Linked DNA regions of Thiosocius teredinicola. The protein of the gene in region 1 interacts with the protein of each later gene in a pairwise test. Links are inferred from orthologs where the notes say so. Each region holds a gene or a part of one and is shown in the gene's direction. Other genes may lie near its edges. The genes, in order: ndk and B1781_RS21940.

Evidence for each region.
Region 2: the proteins of ndk (region 1) and B1781_RS21940 interact in binary tests that used the Escherichia coli proteins (3 or more experiments, as listed by UniProt). The link is inferred for Thiosocius teredinicola from one-to-one orthologs.

The regions. Positions count from the first base shown.
Region 1 is NZ_CP019936.1:1,791,943-1,797,783, forward strand. Bases 1-2,976 are described here. They hold ndk (nucleoside-diphosphate kinase), read left to right. Parts: upstream 1-1,262; coding sequence 1,263-1,691; downstream 1,692-2,976. Other genes in these bases: B1781_RS08710 (RelA/SpoT family protein), read left to right, coding at 1-1,047; rlmN (23S rRNA (adenine(2503)-C(2))-methyltransferase RlmN), read left to right, coding at 1,702-2,790; pilW (type IV pilus biogenesis/stability protein PilW), read left to right, coding at 2,787-2,976. Outside these bases: more of pilW, read left to right, coding at 2,977-3,575; B1781_RS08730 (RodZ domain-containing protein), read left to right, coding at 3,579-4,577; hisS (histidine--tRNA ligase), read left to right, coding at 4,655-5,841. UniProt on the Escherichia coli protein: Major role in the synthesis of nucleoside triphosphates other than ATP. The ATP gamma phosphate is transferred to the NDP beta phosphate via a ping-pong mechanism, using a phosphorylated active-site intermediate.
Region 2 is NZ_CP019936.1:4,634,139-4,648,068, forward strand. The notes cover bases 258-2,982. They hold B1781_RS21940 (5-formyltetrahydrofolate cyclo-ligase), read left to right. Parts: upstream 258-1,190; coding sequence 1,191-1,775; downstream 1,776-2,982. Other genes in these bases: B1781_RS21920 (UPF0149 family protein), read right to left, coding at 258-324; B1781_RS21925 (TIGR02449 family protein), read left to right, coding at 417-650; B1781_RS21930 (cell division protein ZapA), read left to right, coding at 647-961; B1781_RS21945 (hypothetical protein), read left to right, coding at 2,096-2,509; ilvA (threonine ammonia-lyase, biosynthetic), read right to left, coding at 2,603-2,982. In the rest of the region: more of B1781_RS21920, read right to left, coding at 1-257; more of ilvA, read right to left, coding at 2,983-4,123; ribose-5-phosphate isomerase RpiA, read left to right, coding at 4,470-5,129; B1781_RS21960 (porin), read right to left, coding at 5,240-6,298; rpsI (30S ribosomal protein S9), read right to left, coding at 6,857-7,249; rplM (50S ribosomal protein L13), read right to left, coding at 7,264-7,695; B1781_RS21980 ((2Fe-2S) ferredoxin domain-containing protein), read right to left, coding at 8,085-8,402; B1781_RS21985 ((Fe-S)-binding protein), read left to right, coding at 8,449-9,642; coq7 (2-polyprenyl-3-methyl-6-methoxy-1,4-benzoquinone monooxygenase), read left to right, coding at 9,724-10,368; B1781_RS21995 (tetratricopeptide repeat-containing sulfotransferase family protein), read right to left, coding at 10,468-12,405; hemE (uroporphyrinogen decarboxylase), read right to left, coding at 12,557-13,624; B1781_RS22005 (glutamate synthase subunit beta), read right to left, coding at 13,743-13,930. UniProt on the Escherichia coli protein: Involved in the removal of 5-formyltetrahydrofolate.

The DNA.
Region 1 (5,841 bases):
CCGGGTGAGGAAGATGCCGAGTTCGAAGCGCGTCGCATCTACGTGCTGTCACCCAAGGGCGAGGTGATCGAGCTGCCCAATGGCGCCACGGCGCTGGATTTTGCCTATGCGATCCACACCTCGGTCGGTCATCGTTGCCGCGGCGCCAAGGTCGATGGACATATCGCGCCGTTGGCCCAACCGTTAAAAAGCGGTGAAAAGGTCGAGATTCTGACCGTCAAGGAAGGCGGGCCGAGTCGCGACTGGGTGAATCCGCACTCGGGTTATCTGACGACGAGTCGTGCCCGCAACCGCGTTCGCCAGTGGTTCAAGCAGCAGGACTTCGACGAGCATGTGGCGATCGGTCGCAACAGTCTCGAACGCGAAGTCGCGCGCTTGAGCGTACCCAAGCCCGATCTCGACAAGCTCGCCGCACGTTTCAACTTCAAGACGCCCGACGATCTGCTCGCCGCGATCGGACGCGGTGAACTCTCGGCGATCCAGCTTGCGAATACCCAGATCGAGCGGGCGCGTCGCGATCCCGCGCACATCGCCGATAAGGAGATTCCGGAGAAGGTTCGTCAACGGGCGCCCTCGAAGTCTGCAGGCGGTGCGGGGCAGATCGTCGTCGAGGGCATCGGCGACCTGATGACGCAGATGGCCAAATGCTGCAAACCGGTGCCTTACGACGATATCGTTGGATATATCACCAAGGGGCGCGGCGTGACGGTCCATCGCGCAGACTGCGCCGTAGTGCGCAAGATGAACCCCGAACACCGGGCGCGCCTGGTGGACGTCTCGTGGGCGGATACACAGCGCGACTCGCGTTTCCTGGTCGACATCCACGTGTTCGCGGCCGACCGCAAAGGTCTGTTGCGGGACATTTCGTCGGTGTTCGCCAATGCCGAGATCGATGTGCTGGGCGTCAACACCCAGTCCGATCGGCGCAACGAGCGGGCGAATATGCGTTTCACCGCCGAGGTCAGCGACATGACTCAACTCAGCCGGGTCATGGAACGCCTGTCCCAGATTCCCGACGTGCTCGACGTGCGTCGGCAATTATCCTAATTGCCGACCCCGCTTGCCTGTGTTTCAATTACCAAACTAAGCCCCCGATTTAAAAGAGAAATTCTGTTATTCTTAAACCAGTTTCGAGTCGTTGCGTTAAAACCACACGACTCTGGCGGGAAAAATAACGAAAAACAACACTCGGGTTCTATTCATCAGGCAGCCGCCGGCTGCTCGATTTCGTCTTTTTGTATCTGATCTTATTGGAGTTTTCGATGGCCGTTGAACGTACCATTTCCATCATCAAACCGGATGCTGTGGCAAAAAATGTCATTGGCGATATCTACAACCGGTTTGAAAAAGGCGGTCTGCGCATTATTGCAGCGAAGATGATGCACCTGTCGCGCGAGCAGGCAGGCGAGTTCTACGCTGTCCACAAAGAGCGTCCGTTCTACAACGACCTGGTCGATTTCATGACTTCCGGTCCGGTTATGGTGCAGGTCCTCGAGGGCGAGGGCGCGATTGCCAAGAACCGTGAGCTGATGGGTGCAACCAACCCGCAGGAAGCCGCCGCGGGCACGATCCGCGCCGATCACGCCAAGACGGTCGACGAAAACGCGGTTCACGGATCCGACGGTCCCGACACCGCCGCCACCGAGATCGCTTTCTTCTTCCCCGAAGGCGTGTGTGAGCGCACCCGCTGAGCCACACTTGATGACCGAGGCGCCCAAGACCAATCTTGTCGGACTGACGAAGTCGGCCATCGAGGCCTATTTCGTCGGCCTGGGCGCCAAGGCTTTTCACGGTCGCAATGTGCTCAAGTGGATCCACAAGCACGGCGTGATCGATTTCGATGCGATGACCGATGTACCGCAGAAGCTGCGCGATCAGCTCAAGCAGCAAGCGGAGATCGTCGTGCCGAAGATTGCGCTGGTGCAGCCGGCGCGTGACGGCACCACCAAGTGGGTGCTGGAACTGGCCGACGGCCAGCACATCGAGACCGTGCATATCCCGGAAGACAACCGCGACACCATCTGCGTGTCGTCGCAGGTGGGGTGCGCGCTCGATTGTTCCTTCTGTTCGACCGCCCAGCAGGGCTTCAACCGCAACCTGACGACCGACGAGATCATCGGCCAGGTGTGGTTGGCGACGCGTGAACTCGGCAGGATTCCGACCAACGTGGTGATGATGGGGATGGGTGAGCCGCTGGCCAACATCGACAATGTCGTCCCCGCGATGGATCTGATGCAGGAGGATCTCGCCTACATGATCTCGAAGGCGAGGGTGACTCTGAGTACCTCGGGCATCGTGCCGGCGCTCAACCGGCTGCGCGACCTCAGCGATGTCAGCCTGGCGGTGTCGCTGCATGCGCCAGACAATGAGCTGCGCGACCAGTTGGTGCCGATCAACAGGAAATACCCGCTAGAGCAGCTCATCCCGGCGTGTAAAAATTTTATAAGCAGCGACAAACGCCGCAAGATCACCTGGGAATATGTCATGCTTGATGGTGTGAACGATTCGATTTCCCATGCCAAGGCCCTGATCCGGTTGCTTCAGGGTGTCCCGTCAAAGGTCAATCTGATCCCGTTCAATCCTTTCCCGGGCAGTGATTATCGAACCTCGCCCGAAGAGCGGGTTGAAGCGTTTCGTCAGCGCCTGAAGCGTGCCGGCATTATCGCGACTACGCGCAAAACGCGCGGCGAGGACATCGATGCGGCATGTGGTCAGCTCGTAGGCAAGGTGCGCGACCGCAGTCGGCGCCAGTTCAAACGGATTCCGGTAGTTCAGGAGCATGTTCAATGACGCAGGGTTGGGTTCGACTGCTGCTGCTCGTAGTCATCAGCGTCTCGCTGTCAGCCTGTAATAAGGCCACGGTACGCGACGACGATGCCGGCGCCACCGGCGACCTTGGTTCGCCGTTGGTCGGACCGAGCCCGGCGGATGTGTATATCGATCTGTCTGCCGTTTACCTGCAAGAAGGCAATCTCAGTGAAGCCCTGACGAATGCCAAGAAGGCGGTCATCGTCGATCCCAGGTCGAGCAATGCCCACTACGTCCTGGCGCTGGTGTACCAGCGACTTGGTCAGATGAAAGCCGCCGGCGAGTCGTTCCGCAAGGCCGTATCCGTCGGCCCGCGCAACCCGGTGGCGTTGAATGCCTACGGGTCTTATCTGTGCAAACAGAAGAACTACGAAGAGGCGGACAAATACTTCCGCCGGGCGCTGGCCAATCCTCTGTACAGCACCCCGTGGCTCGCATGGCATAACGCCGGCCACTGTAACGAACTTGCCGGTGCGACCGGCAAAGCGGAGAGCGATTATCGTGGGGCCTTACGCACGAACCCGCGCTTCGGGCCAAGCCTGCTGGGCATGGCGAAACTCAGTTTTCAGGGAGGGAACTACCTTTCAGCGCGTGCCTATCTGCAACGCTACGGCGAAGTGGCTAAGCATACCCCTGAAAGTCTATGGCTAGGTGTACGCACCGAAAATCAGTTGGGCGACAAGGATCAGATGGCAAGTTACAGCCTGAAACTGAAAGCCAGATATCCGGATTCAGAAGAAGCCAAATTCCTGCAATCGATTGAGTGAACTATGAGCGCTGTAATCCCCGAGCAAACCAATAACAACGTTACAGAATTCTACTCACCGGGACCTGGTGAGCGCTTGCGTGCCGCACGATTATCGAAAGGAATCGACCTGGCGAAGATCGCCAGCGAGTTGCACCTCACGAGCAGTGTTGTCGAAGCCCTCGAGGCCGACAAATTCGACGAGGTCGGTGCGCGCGTTTTCGTCCGCGGCTACCTGCGCAACTACGCGCGGTTCGTCGATGTGCCGGTTGAATCGGTCATGCGACAGTTCGACGAGAAGTGGCCGGATGACAGCGCCAAACAGGCTATGGTCAAGCATGCCTCGCCGCGCCTGCCGGCAGATGGCGGACCGAGTCGCGGTCTGGCCGGGGCCGTCACCTGGTTGTTGCTGATCACCCTGATCGCACTTTTCCTGGTGTGGTGGCGCGGCTATCTCGACGACATCGTGCCCGGCTCGGCATCGACCGGCGATACCGCGACCGAAGAAGCGGCGGCCGACGGCATACTGCCGCTGAATGATGGGACGGTGGAAGGCGGCCTGATGCAGCAGGACGACCCGTCGATGGCCGATGGCAGCCTGCGTCTGCCGGCGCCGTCGCCCGAGGTGCCGCTGGACAGTTCGGCAGCCGAGCCGGTCGATAGTGCGAATGAAGCCGCCGGCGAATTGAGCCTGCCCGCAGCACCGCCGAGCAGCGCGACGGATGCAGCGGAATCGGCGACGGGCACCGCGTTGGCCGACAGCCAGGCACCAGTAGCTCCGGCCGCGCCGGAGGTGGTCATGACCTTCAATGCGCCGTGCTGGGTCGATGTGCGTGACAGCGATCGGCAGTTCAAATTGTTCGGCGAGATGCCGAAAGGCACGCGCAAGGTGCTTGGCGGAGAGCCACCCTATAAAATAGTGATCGGTAACGCGCGCGCGGTAACGATCAGCGTGAATGGCGTGCCGGTCGATCTGGCACCCTACGCCAAGGGCAATGTGGCGAGGTTCACGCTGGAACCCTGACCGGCGTTCGCCTTTCACGGTAACGATCTCAATGCCCCGCCTATGCGGGGCTTCGGTTTTTTCTACAAGACGTTTTCATGGCTAAAAGCATTCAGGCAATCCGTGGCATGCACGACGTGCTGCCGCAACAGTCGCCCCTGTGGCAGTTCCTCGAGCAGCGCGTGGCGACTGTGCTCAAGGCCTACGGCTACCGCGAGATCCGCATGCCGATCCTCGAGGTGACCGAGCTGTTCAAACGCTCGATCGGTGAAGTGACCGACATCGTCGAGAAAGAGATGTACACCTTCGATGATCGCAATGGCCTGAGCGTCACCATGCGGCCTGAGGGCACCGCCGGCTGCGTGCGTGCGGCGATGGAAAACGGCCTGCTGCACAACCAGACGCAGCGCCTGTGGTACCAGGGGCCGATGTTCCGCTACGAAAAACCGCAGAAAGGGCGCTATCGCCAGTTTCACCAGATCGGCGTCGAAACGTACGGCATGGCCGGACCGGATATCGACGCCGAAGTCATCCTGATCACGGCGCGTATCTGGGCCGCCCTGGGCATTCCCGAGCTCGAACTGCAGCTCAATACGCTCGGCACGCCGGACGAGCGCCAGGCCTATCGCGAAGAGCTTGTTGCGTATTTTTCGGACAACGCCGCGCTGCTCGACGAAGACAGCCAGCGGCGCCTGACCACCAACCCGCTGCGTATTCTGGACAGCAAAAATCCTGACATGCGCGATATGCTCGACAAGGCGCCGACCCTGATGAGTCATCTCGGCGAGGAATCGCAGTCGCATTTCGCGTTCATTCGCGAAACCCTCGACAGTGCCGGCGTGTCGTACACGATTAATCCCCGCTTGGTGCGCGGTCTCGATTATTATTCGCGCACCGTGTTCGAGTGGGTTACCGATCAGCTGGGTGCGCAGGGCACGGTGTGTGCCGGTGGCCGCTACGATGGACTGGTCGAACAGCTCGGCGGCAAGCCGGTGCCGGCAGTTGGATTTGCGATGGGCATCGAGCGCCTCATCGCGATACTCGAGATGCTGCAGCCGGACGCGGCGACCGTGAACGCGGACATCTACCTGGTGCTGCTGGGAGAAGAGGCAACGCGCTCTGGCCTGGTGATGGCTGAGCAACTGCGTGATGCCTTGCCGCAACTCGAAATCGTCGCCAACTGCGGGGGCGGCGGCATGAAGGCGCAATTCAAACGTGCCGATCGCAGTGGTGCGCGCTTTGCCCTGGTTCTGGGCGACAGCGAACTGGAGAACGGTACCGTTGT
Region 2 (13,930 bases), 2.8 Mb from region 1 along the record:
CACGGCCTGCAGGCGCGAAACGCTGACCTCAATGCCTTCAGGCAGGAACAGTGACAGGTGCATGGAATGCCCCGAGTCACCGACGAACACGGCGGCGAAAACGCGGTCCAGCAGGGTGCGACATTCGGCTGCAAGCACGTCGTTGGGATCGAGATCGGCATACAACTCTTTTTGCCAGAGCTGCAACGGGTTGGCGACGCCGCCGATATACAGGCCCAGCGCCAGCCCTTGGGTTTCGGCGGGGGCTTGCGGCATGCCGCAACGCTGCATGGCGGCGGCTACCGCGGTGTATTCGGGTGCGGTTTCTTCGGAGGGAACTACCATCGGATCAAGTCACAGTTTATCGAGCCGCCAACCATCGTATCATGCGCCGCCATTGACCCGGCTGAGCCTGCGAAACTATAGTCCACAAAGCTATGAGCAATAACGATAAACAAGGCATCCAGGAACAGGACCTGCGCGCACTCGAAGTGCGCGTGGAAGAACTGATTCGCGCCTGTACCCATCTCAAGGATGAGAATAAAACGCTTCGTGCTCGTGAGCAGGAGTTGCTCGTGGAGCGCGATAAGCTGGCCAACAAGAACGACCAGGCCAAGACACGTGTCGAAGACATGATCAGCCGGCTGAAAAAGCTGGAGGATGAAGCGTGAGCAAACCCGCCGAACCCATTGCGGTCAGCATCCTCGGCAAAGACTATCGCATCGCGTGTGAACCGGGCGACGAAGACGAATTGATCGGCGCGGCACGGTTTCTCGATGCACGCATGCGCGAGGTACGAGGTTCAGGAAAGGTTATCGGAACCGATCGAATCGCGGTCATGGTCGCGTTGAACCTCGCCCACGAACTCCTGAAGGAAAAATCCGAGCAGGATTCTGCTGCCAGTTCTGCCAACAAGCGCATACGTTCGTTGCGCGAGCGCATCGAAATCGCACTCAACGACAGCACACAGCTGGAACTCTAGAGCGTTTGCGTTTAGCCTGTAATCAGGCATTCCCTGCGGTGCTCGACAGCTGGCCCGATGTTCCCTTGAGCCTATGCTTACGCACCCCGGGACCGAGCCTCGGACGCCAGTGTGCATGTCCGCCTTGTAGCGGAAAGCCTGAGGCGCCGCTTCGGTCCCACTTGAACCTCACGGTTCAAGGATAACGGCAAGTACCGGCACAGGTGGGGAATGCCGCTTTCTCTGCGCGATGAGCAATCCGAAACCCCTACGTCAAACCTTGAAACGCGCTCGGCGTGAGCTCACAGACGCTGCACGTGCAAGCGCACAGGCGCGCGTCATCGAACGTATCGCGCGCTATCGCCCGTTTCTCAAAGCTCGCCGCATCGCCTTCTATGTCGGTTCAAACGGGGAAATCGACCCGATGCCCCTGGCGCAGATCGCAGCCGCGCTGGGCAAACACTGCTTTCTGCCTGTGCTGCACCCTTTCCAGCAAGGTCGGCTGTGGTTTGCGCGATGGACACCCGACACAGCGATGATGCCGAATCGATTCGGCATACCTGAACCTGACCCACGCACAACTGTCGTTCTACCCGCGCGTGATCTCGACCTCGTTATCGTGCCTCTGCTCGGTTTCGATACGCAGTGCCACCGACTCGGCATGGGTGGCGGATTCTACGATCGCACATTCGCTTTTCGCCGACGTCGTTCACATCTGCAACGTCCGCACCTCGCTGGCGTTGCATTCGATCTCCAACGAGTCGCTCAGATCGAACAGCAACCCTGGGACGTTAAACTCGACGCAGTTTTCACTGAACAACGCGTTTACGCATAGGCAGTTCGCAGCCATCAGCAGGCGTTGAAAGCTGCGCTTTTAAGCCTTTTGCGCAGTTACGAAGCACGATTTCGAAATTTTTTTTGCGTTGATTTCTTGGCAACGAAATACAAGCTGCGTAGCGTTCACGTTGAATGCGAAATCGCGTTTCGCCCCGTATACATCGTGTGAACGCAACTTCAGTTGCAAAAACAAATCACAAATTTTCGCTAAAGCCTTGAAAGCAAACGTCGATAACGCCGTTGACAAACTAGTATTTTCGTTTTCCTTGTTTATACTCAAGCCATGGTCTATGGCACCTGTTCAACCGGAGGGGGTTTATGGCAGTCAAGAAGAAGTCATCGGCAAAGAAGAAAGCGGTAGCTAAGAAAGCTTCCGTTTCCAGGAAGAAGGTCGCTGCGAAGAAGAAAGCAGCACCAAAGAAGAAGGCAGCTGCTAAGAAGAAAAAAGTAGCCGCCAAGAAGAAGGCAACCTCTAAGAAGAAAGCCACTTCGAGAAGAAAGGCGACTTCGAAGAAGAAAGCCACTTCAAAGAAGAAGGCAACTTCAAAGAAGAAGGCCGCTTCAAAGAAGAAGGCAACTTCGAAGAAGAAAGCCGCTTCAAAGAAGAAGGCAACTTCAAAGAAGAAGGCCGCTGCTAAAAAGAAAAAAGCAGCACCTAAAAAGAAAAAGGCTACCGCTAAGAAAAAAGCGAAAGCCAGGCCACGTAAGGTCACGCCTCGCAAGAAGCGTTGATCGTTTAACTGCAAAGAAAAGCCCGACCTGCAGGTCGGGCTTTTCTCTACCGCTTCCGCACTAAGCTATTGTGCGGACAGGGTTTTTTGTTCTTCAGCCGCCCTTGGCGAACAGTCGATAGGCGATGTTCTCGGACTCATCGCTGTACGCGTATCCACTCTCTTCCATATACGCCCTGAAACTCTTCACCGACCCTGCGTCAAGCTGCAAACCGACCAGAACACGCCCATAGGCGGCACCGTGGTTGCGGTAGTGGAACAAGCTGATATTCCACCCCCGTGATAGCCCCTTGAGAAAATCCAGCAGCGCACCCGGCCGCTCAGGAAACTCGAAGCGGAAGAGCTTTTCGTTTGTCGCTTGCGGCGCATGGCCACCGACCATGTATCGGATATGCAGTTTGGCTGTTTCGTTGTCGGTCAGGTCAGCAACCTCGAACCCCTTCTCAGCCAACTGATCCTTGAGCTCTATCCGTTCAGCGTTGCCGTTGCGCAACTCTACGCCGCAAAAGACCTGGGCATCCTGATCATCTGAAAAACGGTAATTGAACTCCGTGATGCTGCGTTTACCCAAGGCTCTGCAGAACGCGAGAAAGCTGCCGGGTTTTTCGGGTATCCGCACCGCGAACAACGCTTCACGCTGTTCACCGACTTCTGCACGCTCTGCGATATGCCGCAAACGGTCGAAGTTGACGTTGGCACCACTGAGTATGCCCACCAATGTCTGCTCTTTGGCTTTCTCGCGAGCGATGTACTTCTTGATACCCGCCACCGCAAGCGCTCCGGCAGGCTCGGCAACACTCCGCGTATCGTCGAAGATATCCTTGATCGCCGCACAGATCTCATCGGTGGTAACCAAAATCACCTCATCGACAACCTTGCGCGCGACGCGAAATGTTTCCTTGCCGATCTGGCGCACTGCGACACCATCAGCGAACAGCCCTACTCGGGGCAACACGACACGGCGACCGGCAGCCATGGCTCGCTCCAGCGTCGGGGAATCCTCCGGCTCGACGCCGATGACTTTTATCTCCGGCCGTACGTGCTTGATGTAAGCAGCAACACCGGCGATCAGGCCACCGCCTCCGACGGGCACAAACACCGCATCGATGGGGTCTGCGTGTTGTCGCAAGATCTCCATACCGATCGTGCCTTGGCCTGCAATCACATCCGGATCGTCGAAGGGATGAATGAAGGTCAAACCTTTGGCTTCGACCAGCTTCATCGCGTGCGCGAAGGCATCGTCATAAGAATCGCCCTGCAGCACGGCCTTGCCACCAAGGCGACGTACGGTTTCGACCTTGATGCCCGGCGTAGTCACCGGCATAACGATGGTAGTTGCAACACCGAGCCGCTTTCCGGCAAGAGCGACACCTTGTGCATGATTGCCGGCTGAAGCAGCCACGACGCCTGCAGCACGTTGCTCATGCGTCAGCTGATAGATCTTGTTGTAGGCGCCGCGCAACTTGAAAGAGAAAACCTGCTGCTCGTCTTCGCGCTTGAGCAACACCCTGTTGCTTGTTCGCGATGACAGCCGCGCAGCTGTTTCCAGCGGCGACTCGACCGCGACATCATAGACGCGAGCCCGCAGGATCTTTTCAACGTAGTTGCGTGACATACCAGCTCTCTCAAATTGAATCGACAAATTTCCGCGTTACGCCGGAACCCGCAATACTCCGGACCGGCCTCTTCGCCATGCGCGCCAACAACCGGCTTGCAACATCGAGCGCTTACCCGGCAGGCGAAAACATCAATCGTATCAGCATTGCCTGCAACTCTGCCTGAAGTATGTACCGTCGACTTGGAGAACAGCGCAGGCCGCTGTTGTTCCGACCGCACGATGCGTACGCGCACCCGGATTGATGCGCCGGAGTCGGCCGGCTGGCCTGCGTGCAGGCATCGGTGATACCTTCTGCGCCATCAGAAAACTCACGGGCGAAGACCCGACCAAGCAGAGGGCAGATATGAACGCAGACGAAATGAAACGACAGGCGGCGCAAGCTGCGATCGAGTACCTGCCGGAAGGCGGCATCATCGGTGTCGGCACCGGCTCGACCGTCAACCATTTTATAGACGCCTTCGCAGACGTGAAGGGCCGGTTCGATGGTGCCGTTTCCAGCTCTGAGGCATCCACAGAGCGCATGAAGAAGCTCGGCATACCCGTACTCGACCTGAACGCTACCGGCGGCTTGGAGGTTTACGTCGACGGCGCAGATGAATCGAATCGCCAGCTACACCTGATCAAGGGGGGTGGCGGCGCGCTTACGCGAGAAAAGATCGTCGCGGCGGCCAGCAAGAAGTTTGTCTGCATCGCGGACGAGTCAAAGCTTGTCGACGTACTGGGCAAGTTCCCATTGCCGGTCGAAGTTATCCCGATGGCACGCAGCTACGTCGCACGCGAACTGGTCAAACTCGGCGGCAGCCCGGTGTGGCGTGAGAACTTCGTCACCGACAACGGCAACCTCATACTCGACGTACATGATCTCGAGATCATGGAGCCGGTGAAACTGGAAACCCAGATCAATCAGCTGGCCGGCGTCGTAACCGTCGGGATATTTGCTCACCGCCCGGCGGACGTGCTGATTCTCGGAACGCCCGAAGGTCCCAAAGTAGTCAAACCTTGACCTCGGGCTTAGCAACAGCCGCGGTTCAGCCAGCACGCTGTGCTGGCTACGCACAATAAAAAACGGGGCCCGAAGGCCCCGTTTTTGATCACGAGAATCTAATCGTTCGATTAGAAGCTGTGGATCATACCGAGCGAGAAGACGTCCTGGTCGCCGTCGTCGCCACCGCTAACCTCAACTTCATTGGTAGCGTATGCAGCGTAGACTTTGGTGCGCTTGCTGAAGTTGTGCTCAGCAGCCAGACCCCAGCCAGTGGTCTCTTCATCACCAGCACTGCCGCCGCCGACGTCAAATTCAGAATCGGTGTACACCAAGCTCAGAGCGTTGTTACCAAAGGTGAACTTGCCGGTTACAGCCCAAGCGGTGTAATCGACGACATCAGCCAAATCGCTGTCTTCGTACTGCGCACCGATGCTGAAGTTGTTGAAGGTGTAGCTTGCACCAACCTGGAATACGGTGGTGTCATCAGCATTTGCCTTACCCTGGTCACCCGAGTAGTCGGTGTAGCCAACGCTGGCTTTCAGACCGTTGCCTGAGTACATCAGGCCTGCGGACCAGTGGTCAGCCAGACCGTCGGCACCACCGGTACCGGTACCGGTAGCGACGCCGTCGTCTTCACCCGGAACGATCGCAACCGCAGCGGTGAAACCGCTGAAGTTCGGGGTTACGTAAGCAATTGCGTCATCGACGCGTGCTTCGTGGAAGACACCGATCGGAGCGCCGCCAGAGATGTCCCAGCTAGCGTTCGAACGGTTCAGGTCGATGATCGAGTCACCCAGACGCTCGTTACCAGCAGCGTAGAAAGCCAGTTTCTGCGGGGTGTCATGACGACCAACCAGGAAGGTACCCCAGTCGCCAGCGAGGCCAACGAAGGTGTTACGGCCGTTGTTGATACCGCTGTTGTCGTCAACGTCGATACCGAATTCGAACTGATAGATAGCCTTCAGGCCGTTACCCAGATCTTCCGAACCCTTGAAACCAAGGCGCGAAGAACGGCTGTTGACTTCGTAGTTGTCTTTTTCAGCCGGAGCAAGAACGCTGGAGGTGGCCTCGTAGTCGATAGCGTCGACCGAGACGTGGGCTTTACCGTAAACGACTGCGTCAGCGAAAGCAGCCGGGGCAGCAGCGCAAGCAGCGACGATGGCTGCAGACAGAAGCTTTTTGTTCATTGAGAACTCCCGTAAATAGGTTTTGGTTTAAAGAAAAGCTGTGCGAGGAGAATAGTAGTGTTTCCCATACCACAGCGCAAGCACTTTTTTGCAAAAAATCCACACTTTGTTGTTTTGTTGCAAAAACCCAACATCCCTGATTAAAGCAAGCCTCTGAATGCGCAATATTTTTCTTTTTACAAAAGCAACTTAGAGCGCACACCTAATCTGGTGTCGAATTTCTGTCAGATTTGATTTTTTTGTACTCTGACGCTGAAAGACGCGAAAAGAGTGACCACAATCGCTTCAGCGTGACAATTGTGCAGCAGATGGGGGAGATATGGCTGGGGCGGTAGGGATCGAACCTACAACCTACGGAGTCAGAGTCCGTCGCTCTGCCAATTGAGCTACGCCCCAAAAAAGAAAAGGCACGAAATGCCTGGAAGACGCGGGATCGCCCCTTCGACACGATATTTCGGTCGCGGGAGAAGGCGATATCTCTTGATTTCGCCCAGGAACTAAAACACGAGCAGCCAGAAAGGTGCTGCTGGGCAAGCCGGCAGCACCAATCGGCAGCGATTAACGCTTCGAGTACTGCGGACGCTTGCGCGCTTTGTGTAGGCCGACCTTCTTACGCTCGACCATACGCGCGTCGCGGGTCAGGAACCCTGCGCGACGAAGCGGCACGCGCATATTCTCGTCGTGTTCGACCAGCGCCCGTGCGATGCCATGGCGAATTGCACCAGCCTGTCCAGTCGTACCACCACCGATAACGGTGACGTTGATGTCGAGCTTGTCGGCCATTTCAGTCACGACCAGAGGCTGGCGAACAACCATGCGAGCCGTTTCACGGCCGAAGAACTTGTCGAGCGGGCGGCCATTGACGGTGATTGCACCGTTACCGTGACTCAAAAAGACGCGGGCCGTTGAAGTCTTGCGGCGGCCGGTTCCGTAATTCATCTGCTGTGCCATGTTCTATTCCGATCTCAGATTTCCAACGGCTTGGGCTGCTGCGCCTGATGAGTATGCTCGGGTCCGGCAAAGATCCGAAGCTTCTTCATCATCGCGCGACCCAGCGGGTTGCGAGGCAACATGCCGCGAACGGCCGTTTCGATGACGCGCTCCGGTGCTTTCTGCAGCTGCTTTTCAAGACTGATCGACTTCAAGTTACCGATATAGCCGGTGTGATGATGGTACATCTTGTCTTTCAGCTTATTACCCGTAACGGCCACTTTTTCAGCGTTGATCACCACGATGTAATCGCCGGTATCGATGTGCGGCGTGAAAATCGGCTTGTGCTTACCTTTCAGGCGACGTGCAATTTCTGACGCCAGGCGCCCAAGCGTTTTGCCGTCTGCATCAACCAATAACCATTCCCGGCGGACTTCTGCGGGCTTAGCGCTGACCGTGGTGTTCATTTCATTCTGCTCCAAACAAGGAGTGCAAGTGTGTCACGAAAGGGCGCGAATCTTACCGGGGAACAAAATAATTCGCAAGCATTTTGGGGCAGTTAGCGCTGTACTCGAGCTCGCCGAACGAATGCCAGATCACGATCTGCGCCGCCAGCCATCGCCGCCACCCGTTAGAAAAGCAATAACACTAACATTTACAAGCAGATAGGATTGCTCACAAATTCTGTCGATATGAAAAAAAAAGCGCGACAGGGGGTGTCGCGCTTTCCAAAGTAACCACCAAAGGAGGATGGAGGAGAACTGATCCTTTCGAATCAGTATGTGCAGATATTCTGATATTCCGTGCTGTTTGTCAACCCCTGTTCAGACCTTCAGTGTGCGACCGTTCACGACTTTCAATCCTGGTCAATTCTGAGGCGGTCGACCACTTGGCCGCCGATCAGGTGCTTTTCGATGATCTCGTCGAGATCCGAGTTGTCGACATAGGTGTACCACGTTTCTTCGGGATAGATGACGATCACCGGCCCCGATTCGCAGCGATCCAGGCAGCCGGCGTTATTGATGCGCACCTTGCCCTGACCAGCAATACCCAGTTCCTTGCAACGCTGTTTGACGTAAGCGCGCGCATCAGTGGCACCGCATTGGTTGCAACACTGTCGACCGTCATCCCGCTGGTTGGTACAAAAGAACACATGGTGCGAAAAATAACTCATACAACGACCCGTCCACGGCATGGCGTAAAGCCTCATTATATAGGCCATGTATCCAACGGATGACCAAACAGCCGCCAAGGCGAAACTCGATCGCTGCGTAAAATGTGGGATGTGCCTGCCGGAATGTCCGACTTACCGTCTTAGCAGTGACGAGAATGAATCTCCGCGTGGCCGGCTGGCGTTGATTGAAGGCCTGGCGGATGGTCGCCTGAAACCGGATGCCGCCGTTCGCCGCCATCTCGATAACTGCCTCACGTGTCGGCGTTGCGAAGCCGTTTGCCCGTCAGGCGTCGAGTACGGCAGTCTCGTTGAGTACGCTCGGGCTGAGTTGGCTCCAGGCAAGCCGCGTCGTTGGCTGAAGTTACTGCAAGAACCGCGGTTGATGCGCTGGGCTGGTCAGGCCGCCCAGCTGCTCCCGTTAACGCTATCCAAACCACTAGGGCCATTGCATCGGCTCCATCTGCTCGGGAACAGTCTAGCCGGGGGAGGGCGCCCCCCACGCCCCGGGCACCTTGACGCAACCTCGCGGCCGATTAAGGGCCGGGTAGGGCTGTTTCTCGGCTGCGCGACGTCGGCAAAGCAAGGAACTGCATTGAACGCTGCAGTCCTGCTACTTCGGTATTGTGGCTTCGATGTGGAAATCCCGGCAGACCAGGGTTGTTGTGGCGCCTTGGCGCAACATGCCGGCGATGTCACCACCGCGAAACGCCAGGCCGAGGCATTTCAGCGCGCGTTCCCCCGCGGACTCGATGCGGTGATCTCCATTGCCAGCGGATGCGGTGTGCATATCGAGGGCCACGCAAGCCCAATCCAACTTCCGCATCGGGACATCTGTGAATTTTTGCTCACCGAGTCCGAACTGACGGCTGACGATTTCCGTCCTCTGGATGTTGCCGTTCTGGCGCATACCCCTTGCACCATGGCGAACGTTTACAAAGGTGGAAACTGGTCGCAGGCACTACTTTCGAAGATTCCCGGTGTTTCCGTTGAGCCGCTAGGTGTTGCAGGCCACTGTTGCGGCAGCGCCGGAGACTACATGCTGCGTCACCCGGCGACCGCCGACATCCTACGCAGGCCGTTGCTGGATCAGGCGCTAGCGCACCCCACCGCGCCGATCACCACGACCAATATTGGTTGCGCGATGCATATCTCTGCAGGCCTGCTCGAACGCGGTGTGCGACGGGAAGTCCTTCATCCCGTCGAATTACTGGCACGCCAGCTGGCCGATCGCTCGATGTGAAACGAAGGAAGGCGTAAGGGGCTTTCCTTCGTGAATTGCGGTTAAATACGGTTACCAGCTGGTCACTATTTCGGATCCGTCATGCAACCGCGAAATTATTCACCCGCCGACACGTTGATGATGAACATCGATCAAGCCATGCGTACCCTGTTCGGCCGTCCGCAAGTTACGGAACGAACAAACCCTGCAGGCGACATTCCAGATACGGAACTGACCGAGCAGGAGCGCGATCACATTGCACGCTTGATGCGAATCAACCATACAGGAGAAGTCTGTGCGCAAGCCCTCTATCAGGGCCAGGCACTAACAGCGCGCGACCCCGAGGTGCGCAGGAGCATGGAACGTTCAGCGGCAGAAGAAAACGACCATCTGGATTGGTGTGAGCAACGGGTAGAGCAATTGGGTGGACGCCTTAGCGTGCTCAACCCGATCTGGTATGCAGGCTCATTCGCGATCGGCGCTGCGGCCGGGCTAGCCGGTGACAAATGGAGCTTGGGATTCGTCGCCGAAACAGAGAAACAGGTAGAAGGGCATCTGGATGAACACCTCAACCAGGTACCTCAGCACGACGCCAGAACGCGGGTGATTCTCGAACAGATGAAAGCCGACGAGATCGTGCATGGCGAAAAGGCGCGGGCACACGGGGGAGTAAGCCTGCCGCAGCCAATCAAGGCATTGATGAAAGTAACGGCCAAGATCATGACGAAGTCGGTGTACCGGCTCTAGCAAACCCGGCATCCGGGAGCAGCATTGAAGGAATCCCTACTTGTGGAGGAGGTCTCGACCGCTTGACCTCAGCCCTCCAGCACGAAACAGTTGCTGTACCTATGTCTGGTCCAGAGCATCAAAAAGCGGCTTGAGGTGTTTCGCATACGGCGTCCAGCGGCTAACCGAACTCTGGTAGATCGGCTGTCGCACCTGCCATTTACTCGCTGTGTCGACCTTGCGCTCCTGGTCGTAATAACTGAGCATCCGTTCGTCCCAACCGATGCCGACAAAATCGGCCAGTTCGCGCGCCTTGGTCGGCAGATCGGCGACAAGGTCTTCGTATTGAAGGGTGTACACCGGATTCGGCACCACCTTCAACCAGTGCGCCATCAGGCGTTCATACAAACGAAAGAAGTGACCCAGGCTTTTCAGATCGGTTGCGTAGTCGTGAAACTCGCTGAAATCCTGAAAATATATCGACAGAAGATTGTCACGCGGATCGCGTTTGACGTGAATGATCGGGGCCTTGGGGAATAGCATGCCAAACACCCCGAGCTGTTCGAAATTGTGCGGAAGCTTGTTCGTGACTTTCGTCTCGCCACGCTGTGTCAGCGCCTGCATCTTCTCCAGGTAGATCTCTGCATGCCTCGCGGTTTCGTCGCAGGTCACCGCTGAACACCGATCGAGACCGGCTCGCGGGTCTGGAAACTCCAGGCCCGCCGAGCTGCACAGCTTGGAGACGTAACCATATTCGCCCGCACCGAATACATTTGGGTGCGAACTGATGATCTGCTCGGTAAGCGTCGTACCGGACCGCGGCATACCGACAATCAACACCGGCAGACGCGAGTCCGATCCACATGTTGCACGCTGCTCAAAAAAGTCCGATGTGAAGGTACTTTCGACGCTCGCAACCCATTGAGCGTACGCCTCGCGATCGAACCTGTTTCCGCGTAGCCGGTTTCCCAGTCGGTAATACCGGAATGACTCGTCATACTGCTTGGTGTACCGGTAGTGATTACCCAGGGAGAACCCGATCCGGCGACGCGTCTCGGAATCGACGGACTTGTCGTCAGCCAGTTTGCGCAATTTCGCCACATCGCCATCGGTGAGTTTGCGGCCGGGAGCGATCAAGAGCGCTGCGAATGCACCGGCATGATCTGGTTCGAGTTCGAGCACCCGATGCAAGCAACGTTCTTGCGCTGTAAAATCGCCGATGAACGTGAATTGACGCGCGACGTCGTACAAATACACCGCCTTGTCACCCGCCTTCGCAGTTGCACTGTCGAGCAATGCCCTCGCTTGGTCAATCTCGCCGAGCGCCGCATGAACACGCGCCACGGCTATGTCAACGGCGATATTGTCGTAGCCCTGAGCATCAGCCTTACGCAATGCCTCAGCGGCACGATCATATTCGCCTGTCTGCAATAACAAATCGCCGAACTCAAACCACATGTCCGGCGCTTCGGATTGTCTTTCGAGTGCTCGATGATAGTAGCTCTCAGCAAGTGACGACTGCCCCAGCCCGCGATACACGTTGCCGATCTGGAAGAGCAGTCGGGGCTCGGGCGCCTGAACCAGCTCTTCAACCTTCCGCACGGCCGCCGCGGCCTTCTGCGGCTCTTTCAGTTCCATATTGCAAATCGCCAGATTCAGGTGGACTTGCGGGTCATCCGGCTTCAATCGAGCGGCTTGTGAAAAGGCAGCTTCAGCTTCATCGTGCTGTTTTTTCCTGACGAAAACAATTCCGAGGTTGGTATACGCATCGGCATTGCGCGGTTCGAGCCGAATCGCTGCGCGTAGACTCTGCAGGGCCCCATCCAGGTCGTTCTCGGCAAACAAGGCTGCAGCCAAACTGTAATGATAAAGCCCGATCTTGGGCGCGACTTTTATTGCCCGACGGATGAGGCGCTTGCTCTCGTCCTTGTTGCCGGTTTGTAGAGAGACCTGACCGGCAAGATGCAGAAGATCCGGGTGATTCGGCGCAACGGAAAGACCTTGGCCAACCGAAATTGCGGCAGCTTGCAAATTGCCTTTGCTCAACAATTGAGCCACGTTGCTCGCGATAACTGAGGCCTGCCGTTGGGCCACATCGTCTGTCGAGGCTCTTCTTGCTTTTGCTGTCGCTGGCGGCTTAGTGCGTTTCCGACTCATCGCTGTTGATCATCATTGACCCGCCCTGTGCAGGGCACTAAAGCAACCGCGCCTAGGTCGAGTGATACTGCCGACTTTTCTCATGCACCGCCTGGATCATCGCTGCTGCATGCTCTGGGGGGATTGCCGGATGAATTCCGTGACCAAGATTGAACACATGGCCGGTTCCTTCACCGTAGCTCGCAAGGATCTCTGCGACAGCGCGTTCGATAGCCTCGGGTGAAGCATACAGGGTGCAGGGATCAAGATTGCCCTGAAGCGCGACGCGGCCGCCAACACGTGCGCGCGCCTCGCCGATATCTGTCGTCCAGTCCAGACCCAGCGCGTCGCACCCGGTGTCTGCCATCCATTCCAGCCACTGTCCGCCACCTTTGGTGAACAATATCACGGGTACACGCCGACCATCTGCCTCACGGGTCAGGCCGTCAACGATCCGCTGCATGTAGGCCAGGGAGAATGCGCGATAGTCCTTTGGGGTCAGCGTGCCGCCCCAGGTGTCGAAGATCATCAGCGCCTGGGCGCCGGCCGCTACCTGAGCATTGAGATAGGCGGTGACGGCATCGGCGAGTTTCTCGAGCAGCAGATGCATCGATGCCGGATCATCGAACATCATGCCCTTCGAGCGTGAGAAGGTTTTGGTGCTGCCGCCTTCGACCATGTAGGTCGCGAGCGTCCAGGGACTACCGGAGAACCCGATCAGCGGGACGCGGCCGTCGAGCTCGTGCCGGATGGTGCGCACCGCGTCCATCACGTAACGCAACTCCTGTTCCGGATCGGGAACGCCGAGTGCGGCGATCGCCGCCTTGTCGCGCACAGGGCGCTCGAAACGCGGCCCTTCGCCTTCGCTGAAATACAGACCCAGGCCCATGGCGTCAGGCACGGTAAGGATGTCCGAAAACAGGATCGCCGCATCCAAGGGGAACCTGTCCAGAGGCTGCAGCGTGACTTCGCAGGCGAGTTCGGGGTTCATGCACAGGGCCATGAAATTACCCGCCTTTTCGCGAGTCGCGCGGTATTCCGGCAGATACCGACCGGCCTGCCGCATCATCCACACGGGCGTCATGTCGACGGGTTGGCGCAGCAGCGCACGCAGAAAACGGTCGTTCTTAAGTTCGGTCATGGTGTTCCTTGTGGGTACCCCATCGATACCCGCGTTGGGTCAGCGCACCTTCAGACGCAGATATGTCGGTGCGCACACCCGGCATGATATCAGGTGCGCCGATGACGCACCGACCGACTCACCGCGGCAGCGACGTAACGCCCATCAGGTATTCATCGACGGCGCGGGCGCACTGCCGGCCTTCACGAATCGCCCAGACAACCAGTGATTGGCCACGACGCATATCGCCGGCGGCGAATACTCCGTCAATCGACGTCTTGTAGGCGTCGGCGCCTTCGGTGCTGCCCTGAACATTGCCCCGACCGT